One region of the Bacillus sp. TL12 genome, then DNA from elsewhere that is predicted to be linked to it. Evidence: a T-box and tRNA genes for the amino acid it is inferred to sense, from the RefSeq annotation. Region 1 holds a T-box; the other holds one or more tRNA genes.
The links. A T-box is a leader RNA that pairs with one kind of tRNA and senses whether it is charged. The one in region 1 lies ahead of LOK41_RS01775 (valine--tRNA ligase), so its partner is inferred to be a tRNA-Val.
Positions count from the first base shown of each region.

Region 2: it encodes a tRNA-Val, which carries the amino acid that the T-box ahead of LOK41_RS01775 (valine--tRNA ligase) is inferred to sense. The anticodon was not compared.

Region 1 is NZ_JAJJBY010000001.1:328,750-332,183, reverse strand. It holds gene ysxE (spore coat protein YsxE) at 1-910, shown strand, start outside; gene LOK41_RS01780 (hypothetical protein) at 938-1,132, opposite strand; T-box leader at 1,405-1,636, shown strand; gene LOK41_RS01775 (valine--tRNA ligase) at 1,676-3,434, shown strand, end outside.
Region 2 is NZ_JAJJBY010000006.1:114,448-117,881, forward strand. It holds gene LOK41_RS08050 (competence protein CoiA) at 59-1,480, opposite strand; tRNA gene LOK41_RS08055 (tRNA-Val) at 1,849-1,921, opposite strand; gene LOK41_RS08060 (hypothetical protein) at 2,264-2,800, shown strand; gene LOK41_RS08065 (hypothetical protein) at 2,918-3,145, shown strand; gene LOK41_RS08070 (D-alanyl-D-alanine carboxypeptidase family protein) at 3,301-3,434, shown strand, end outside.

The DNA of each region.
Region 1 (3,434 bases):
TGCATTGAAAAAATTGCCATCGCATCGATTGAAAAGAAATAATTTAATGTATCATGTTCAATTTTTACGTGAGAAGGGATTTACGCATTATGTCCCGATTTACCATGCAACAGATGGAAATCATATTTTGAGCGACGAAACATATAGTTATTATTTAATGCCTTGGCTAGAAAGAGCCGAGGGAAATGGAGAGGACAATGATCAATATCATAAAATGTTTCAGACGCTAGCGCTACTTCATCAAAGGACGGTAAAAGAAGAGAAGTATACGGAAGAAGCATTAGAGGATCATTATACAAATATCTCCGATCGTTGGGAGAAGGATGGAGAACTCTTAGAGGAGTTCCTTGTAGAGTCTGAGGCGAAATGGTATATGTCTCCATTTGAACTACAGTACTGTACGTATTTTCATCATGTGATGAGGGCGCGTGAATTTGCCACGAAACAGCTTTCGGAGTGGCATGAAGCGATGAAAGAGAAAGAAAAAACACGCGTTTCTTTTATTCATGGTAATGTATCAATGAATCATTTTTTATTTGATTATGAACGAAACGGTTATTTTATTAGTTTAGAAAAGTCACAATTTGCAACGCCAGTTCAAGATCTTGTCCGTTTTTATTCCCGCTCATTGAACACATACCCAATTGCAAGAAGCGATCGTTTCGAATGGTATCAGGTGTATCAAAAGAATTTTCCGTTTACGAAAGAAGAACAACTCCTAATGTTTGCTTATCTAACATATCCGTCCCCATTTATTAGACAAATTCAATCTTATACAAGCAAACAGCAGAAACGGGATGAAAAGAAAGAACTTCAAGGTGTGAAAATGTTACAGCAAGCACATTGGCTTGTAAGCAATATAGAATATTTCATTTCACAATTACAAGCTGCGCAACAAGGAAATGAATAATAGCCGTAGGCTCAAGTTGCCGTGAGGCTACGGCTGAAAATGTAAGCGGATTGTTGCTACAACAAAGATGATAAGGATGATGAAATCTAAGAAGGTTGGAAGTAGTAATGTGCGAATTCCTTGGAAAATAGTAAGTGGAATGGCAAAATCAGAAAATATCGTTTGTAAATTTCTAACCCATGAAGGGGCTGAAAAATTGTAGGTGCGTCGGTAGCGTCGCATAATCAATCATTCCTCCGTACAGAAAGCATTTAATAAACATTAATCTTGAAATACAGTATGCAGGATAAGTACCTAGGGTGCTTGTGCTGCTTTTTTTATTTTTCGTACATAGGTTATAAAAAATGCTTACGCTAATTGATGATTACACACTGATTTTTGGATGATGAGAAAATAAGGAATCTATCAATTGTAGAAAATTGCTGAAAAATATTTTTATCTTGACGAATATGGTTTCGTTTTTTACACTATTGTATATAATAAATAACAATTATATAAATGCATTGAAGGGGAAGAGTATAACATTAAACGTCTGCAGAGAGGAGAATCATTGGCTGTGAGATTCTCTAGATAGTCATGTTAGAAGGTAGCCCTGGAGCATCTTTTCTGAACGGAGTCATTCGCATTAGGAAAAGACGGATTTGTCCGTTATCAAATTAAGAGTATAAGCAAATTTTGAATTTGTTTGTAAATAAAGGTGGTACCGCGATGTCCCTCGTCCTTTTTTGGATGAGGGGCATTTTTTATTTTGAAGGAGGGAAAATAATGTCAAACACGGAAAAGAATTTACCAACTAAATATGATCATATGTCCGTTGAAGAAGGCCGTTATAAATGGTGGCTTGAAGGCAAGTATTTCGAAGCAAAAGGAGATGCGGAAAAACAGCCGTATACAATTGTAATCCCGCCTCCAAACGTAACAGGTAAATTGCATTTAGGTCATGCTTGGGATACAACGCTTCAAGATATTTTAACACGTACAAAGCGTATGCAAGGATACGATGTATTATGGCTTCCTGGTATGGACCATGCGGGTATCGCAACGCAAGCGAAAGTAGAAGGGAAACTTCGTGAAGAAGGTATTTCACGTTACGACCTTGGTCGTGAGAAATTCCTTGAAAAAGCATGGGAATGGAAAGAAGAATATGCTTCTCATATTCGCGAGCAATGGGGAAAAGTTGGTCTAGGATTAGATTATACTCGTGAGCGTTTCACATTAGATAAAGGCTTATCAGATGCGGTTAATAAAGTATTCGTTCAATTGTACGAAAAAGGTTTAATTTACCGCGGTGAATATATCATTAACTGGGACCCTGCAACACGCACCGCCCTTTCTGATATTGAAGTAATTCATAAAGATGTTCAAGGTGCATTCTACCATATGAATTACCCATTAACAGACGGTTCTGGTCACATTCGTCTTGCGACAACTCGTCCAGAAACAATGCTTGGTGATACAGCGGTAGCAGTTCATCCAGAAGATGATCGTTACAAGCGTTTAATCGGAAAAACGGTTACACTTCCAATCGTAGAGCGTGAAATTCCGATTATTGCTGATGAGTATGTAGAGAAAGATTTCGGAACAGGTGTTGTAAAAATCACACCAGCTCATGATCCGAATGATTTTGAAGTAGGTAACCGTCACGACTTACCGCGCATTTTAGTAATGAACGAAGACGGAACAATGAACGAAAAAGCTGGTAAGTATAACGGTATGGATCGTTTCGAATGTCGTAAAGAGTTAGTAAAAGACTTGCAAGAAGCTGGTGTATTAGTAGAAATCGAGCCTCATATGCATGCGGTAGGTCATAGTGAGCGTAGCGGTGCAGTTGTTGAGCCTTACTTATCAACACAATGGTTCGTAAAAATGGCGCCACTTGCAGAAAAGGCTGTTGCTCTGCAACAAAAAGAAGAAGAAAAAGTAACATTTGTACCAGAACGTTTCGAGAACACATACTTACGTTGGATGGAAAACATTCACGATTGGTGTATTTCTCGTCAATTATGGTGGGGACACCGCATCCCAGCTTGGTATCATAAAGAAACTGGTGAAGTATACGTAGGTACAGAAGCTCCAGCAGATATCGAAAACTGGAACCAAGATAACGACGTACTTGATACATGGTTTAGCTCAGCGTTATGGCCATTCTCAACACTCGGTTGGCCAAATGAAAATGATGAAGACTTCAAACGCTACTATTCAACAGATGCGCTTGTAACGGGCTATGATATTATTTTCTTCTGGGTATCGCGTATGATTTTCCAAGGTTTAGAGTTTACAGGAGAGCGTCCATTTAAAGATGTATTAATTCATGGTCTTGTTCGTGATGAGCAAGGACGTAAAATGAGTAAGTCTTTAGGTAACGGTATCGATCCAATGGAAGTTATCGAGAAATACGGTGCAGATGCAATGCGCTTCTTCTTATCAACAGGAAGTGCACCAGGTCAAGATTTACGTTTTAGCATGGAGAAAGTAGAATCTACTTGGAACTTCATTAATAAAATTTGGAATGCATCTCGTTTTG
Region 2 (3,434 bases), on a different contig from region 1:
ACTTCTAAAAAGAATCAGTTTCCTTTTAGGAAAATTATTGTATAGTTGTCAATTTTAATTATCTAAAAAATTTGGGGGTCAGTTCTTCTTGGATTTTTATCATAAATTCATCAATCTGTTCTTTTGATTCGCATTGAAAATATCTGTATGCATAATCAAATTTTGTGGGGTTACTCTTATTCGGATCAAGAAAATATTTAATCTTACGTAACTTTATTAACATAAATTCAGGTTTCCGAGATTCTAAAGTTGTGAGTATTTTATCATATTTATTAAGGACGTAATTGACCATATCCAATGCCCTGGAAAAATGTTCAGTTAGATAGTTCTCAAGGGAACGTTCTCCTTGTTTCTCTAAGAAAGCAATTTCATATGTTAATTCTGCACTATGCTGAAGGTATAAAATTTTTTTATTAATATTGTCTGTGTTTTTCCAATGTTCAACTTCGGTATTATTACTCTGGATTTTCTGGAGATACTCATCGTATGTAGAAAAAAATTCTTCTTCAGACAATTTACGAACATCTTCTTTTACTTTTTCTTTATTTCTCTTCATAAATGAGGAAACTAATGTTTTAAAGTCTTCTCCATATAATCTCTGTGCATATGTTATTTTCTCTAAGGCTCTTTGTTGAAGTTCTGCTTCTAACTTTTCTTCTTTCACTCTCTGGAAACGCTTGATTTGCAAATCTACTTTTTCGGAAGCTTCTTTTTTGATATTTTCATAAGCCATAGCACTATAATTAAATTCTGAATTGTAACTAAATAATATCTCATTTAAATTGCAAGTATGTGCAATTGGCTTATGAAATGTATATTCATTAGGGAAACGTTTTCCTCTAACATCTTGAAATATTTTTTTCTTTTGAAATGAGAAGTCAATTATCATTTCTTGTGTCTCAAGATTTAAAAAATAGCAGAAACCAGTATTCTTAAAAATTGAAGTCTCTAAATCATGACGTAAACGAGCGTTCTCAGCACCTTTTGCTTTTGAGTATTTCAAGAATGCCCCAGCATCTAATATCCAAAAATCATGTATATTAGCAGATTGGTATAGATTATGTCTTTCTTCCCATTCTCTACTTTGTAAAGGGCTATGCTGAAATTCAAAAGCCCAACGTGCTTCTTTTGCCGTTTCCTCTATTGAATGAGTCAATAAGATATCTGCAATTTGTTTCGTTTCTGGGATATAAACTTCCAATTCTATGTTTGCATTTGGAAACTTATTTTGAAGCCATTTAAATAGTAATTCTTTACCTAAAATATGTTCTTTGGTTTCATTCTCGTAATTTGTTACCACACAATCTGTATCTGGAACATGTGAAAAATAAGGGCGCTTTTGATTACCTTTATTAAAACGAACGATATTTTTACAGTTTGGACATAATAGACTTCCTGCTCTTGATAATTTTCTGGTCGTTTTTTCATCACATTTAGATGCATATAAGACTTCTTTATCATTAGTTATACAACGTATCATTGATGAAACTCTCCTTAATAGTATTAGATTGTATATATTATCTGATATTAGATATTAGAATGTAAAGGAGATAGGAATATGGAGTTTACAATTATTGTGATATTTATTGGTGTTTAGATAAATCTTTTTAAGTTTTCGCGGATGAAAAAAGGTAGGATTGCTAGAGAAAGATTTGAGAGGTCATTTAGAAATCAAAATTTTTTTAGATACTTAGGCGATATAATAAAGGAATTAAATAATATACTTTTTGAATAATATAAAGGTGGGTAATTTTTTCTGCCCCATTTCTGCCCAAAAAGTGCTGTTTCAGCACTTTGAATAAACTGTTATACATAAGAAAACCCCTTGAATATCAAGGGGTTTCGATATGATCCCGACTGGGCTCGAACCAGCGACCTCCACCCTGTCAAGGTGGCGCTCTCCCTGCTGAGCTACGGGATCGTAATAAATATTGATGTTATTTTATGTCTGATAATTCTGTTAAGTTGATTATACATAACTAAGTGTCACATTACAATAGTTTTTAATTGCAATATTTAAACTGTTATATACTAGTTGGAAATGAGGTGTATATGGAAAGGTTGGACGGGGTAGAAGGCAGAAAGATTTATAGAATATGTTTTTTTAGAAGTAATCGTTGCAAGTGTTTAAATGAAATCAGATAGAAGTTTATATGTATTACATGTGAAAAGGTAATACAGTATTATTGTGAATAATATATATCTGTTTAACTTAAAATATCGATATAAGCTTATAATCTATAAATAAAAGGAGAGTGTCACAATGCTTAAAAAAGTGATTGGTTTTGTTATGGGAGGCCTTGTTTTATTGGGAGTTATACTAGGCGGCATTATGTGGTTTCATAAAACAGATAAACAAGAAACGAATGTTAAAAAAACTGAGACAGTGAAAAAGGTAGATAAATCAAAAGATATTGGAATGAAGATAAGAGAAATACATAGTGATTTAAATACGATTACAGGTTGGGAAAGGTATGAGGATTTTGAGAAAATGGGTGCTCCAGCTTGGGGGAAAAATGAATCGGGATTCAAATTAATTGATACAACGTTAAAAGAAACGGTTTCTTTATGTAAAGGGGATTTGAAAGAAGATTTGGAGCGAGCTAGAAAATTGCTTGATATTTCAGTTCAAAATCACGATACAACAGCTTTACTATATGTTCATCGTATTTTACATGATCTTGATATCGAACAAAACAGATTGAAAGAGAAAGATGTGTTTAATAGCGCAAAAGCGGGTGCTGGTAATGCGAGTGAAATACCTACTTATGATGATTATATTAAGCAACATAGTAAATAAATAGTTACTTTATAGTTGTTTTGGTAGGATATTCTTTTTACAATGTCATAGAAATAGTATATAACAGAAATAGAGAATAGATTTATAAATAGCCATAGATTAAAGGAGCATATACGAATGGTAAGAAAAACTTTCAAGATGCGTGTACCTAGAAATAGAACAATTTCGATAAATGGTGCGATTCTTGATGTGGATGTTTCTCATGATGAGTTTTTAGATGAGTTTATTAAATGGGTAGATTTAAAGGGCTGGTCCTTTATGGGAATGACTGATGAAATTACAGAAGAGGAAGCTGGGAATAATTTAATAGATTTATTAGCTGATGAGAAGGATAAGAAAGAATGAGTCCTTCTTATTTTTATACGTATGATTATGTCCTTTCTTGTAAAATTATGATATAGTGAAAAATGGTAATAATTTTTCCATTTTAATTCCAATTGTATGCCGGATTGGTAGAGTTAGTACATACGGTGAAAAAGAAAATAGAAAGGGAGAGTCACATGGTTAATTGTAAGAAAATTCCGGTTTTTATGATGGTTATTTGTTTATTCTTTTTAACACCTATGACATTGTACGCTGAAACTAGCACCGCACCAGTGCCGGCACTAGGCCAAGGTCCAAATGTATTTGGTCA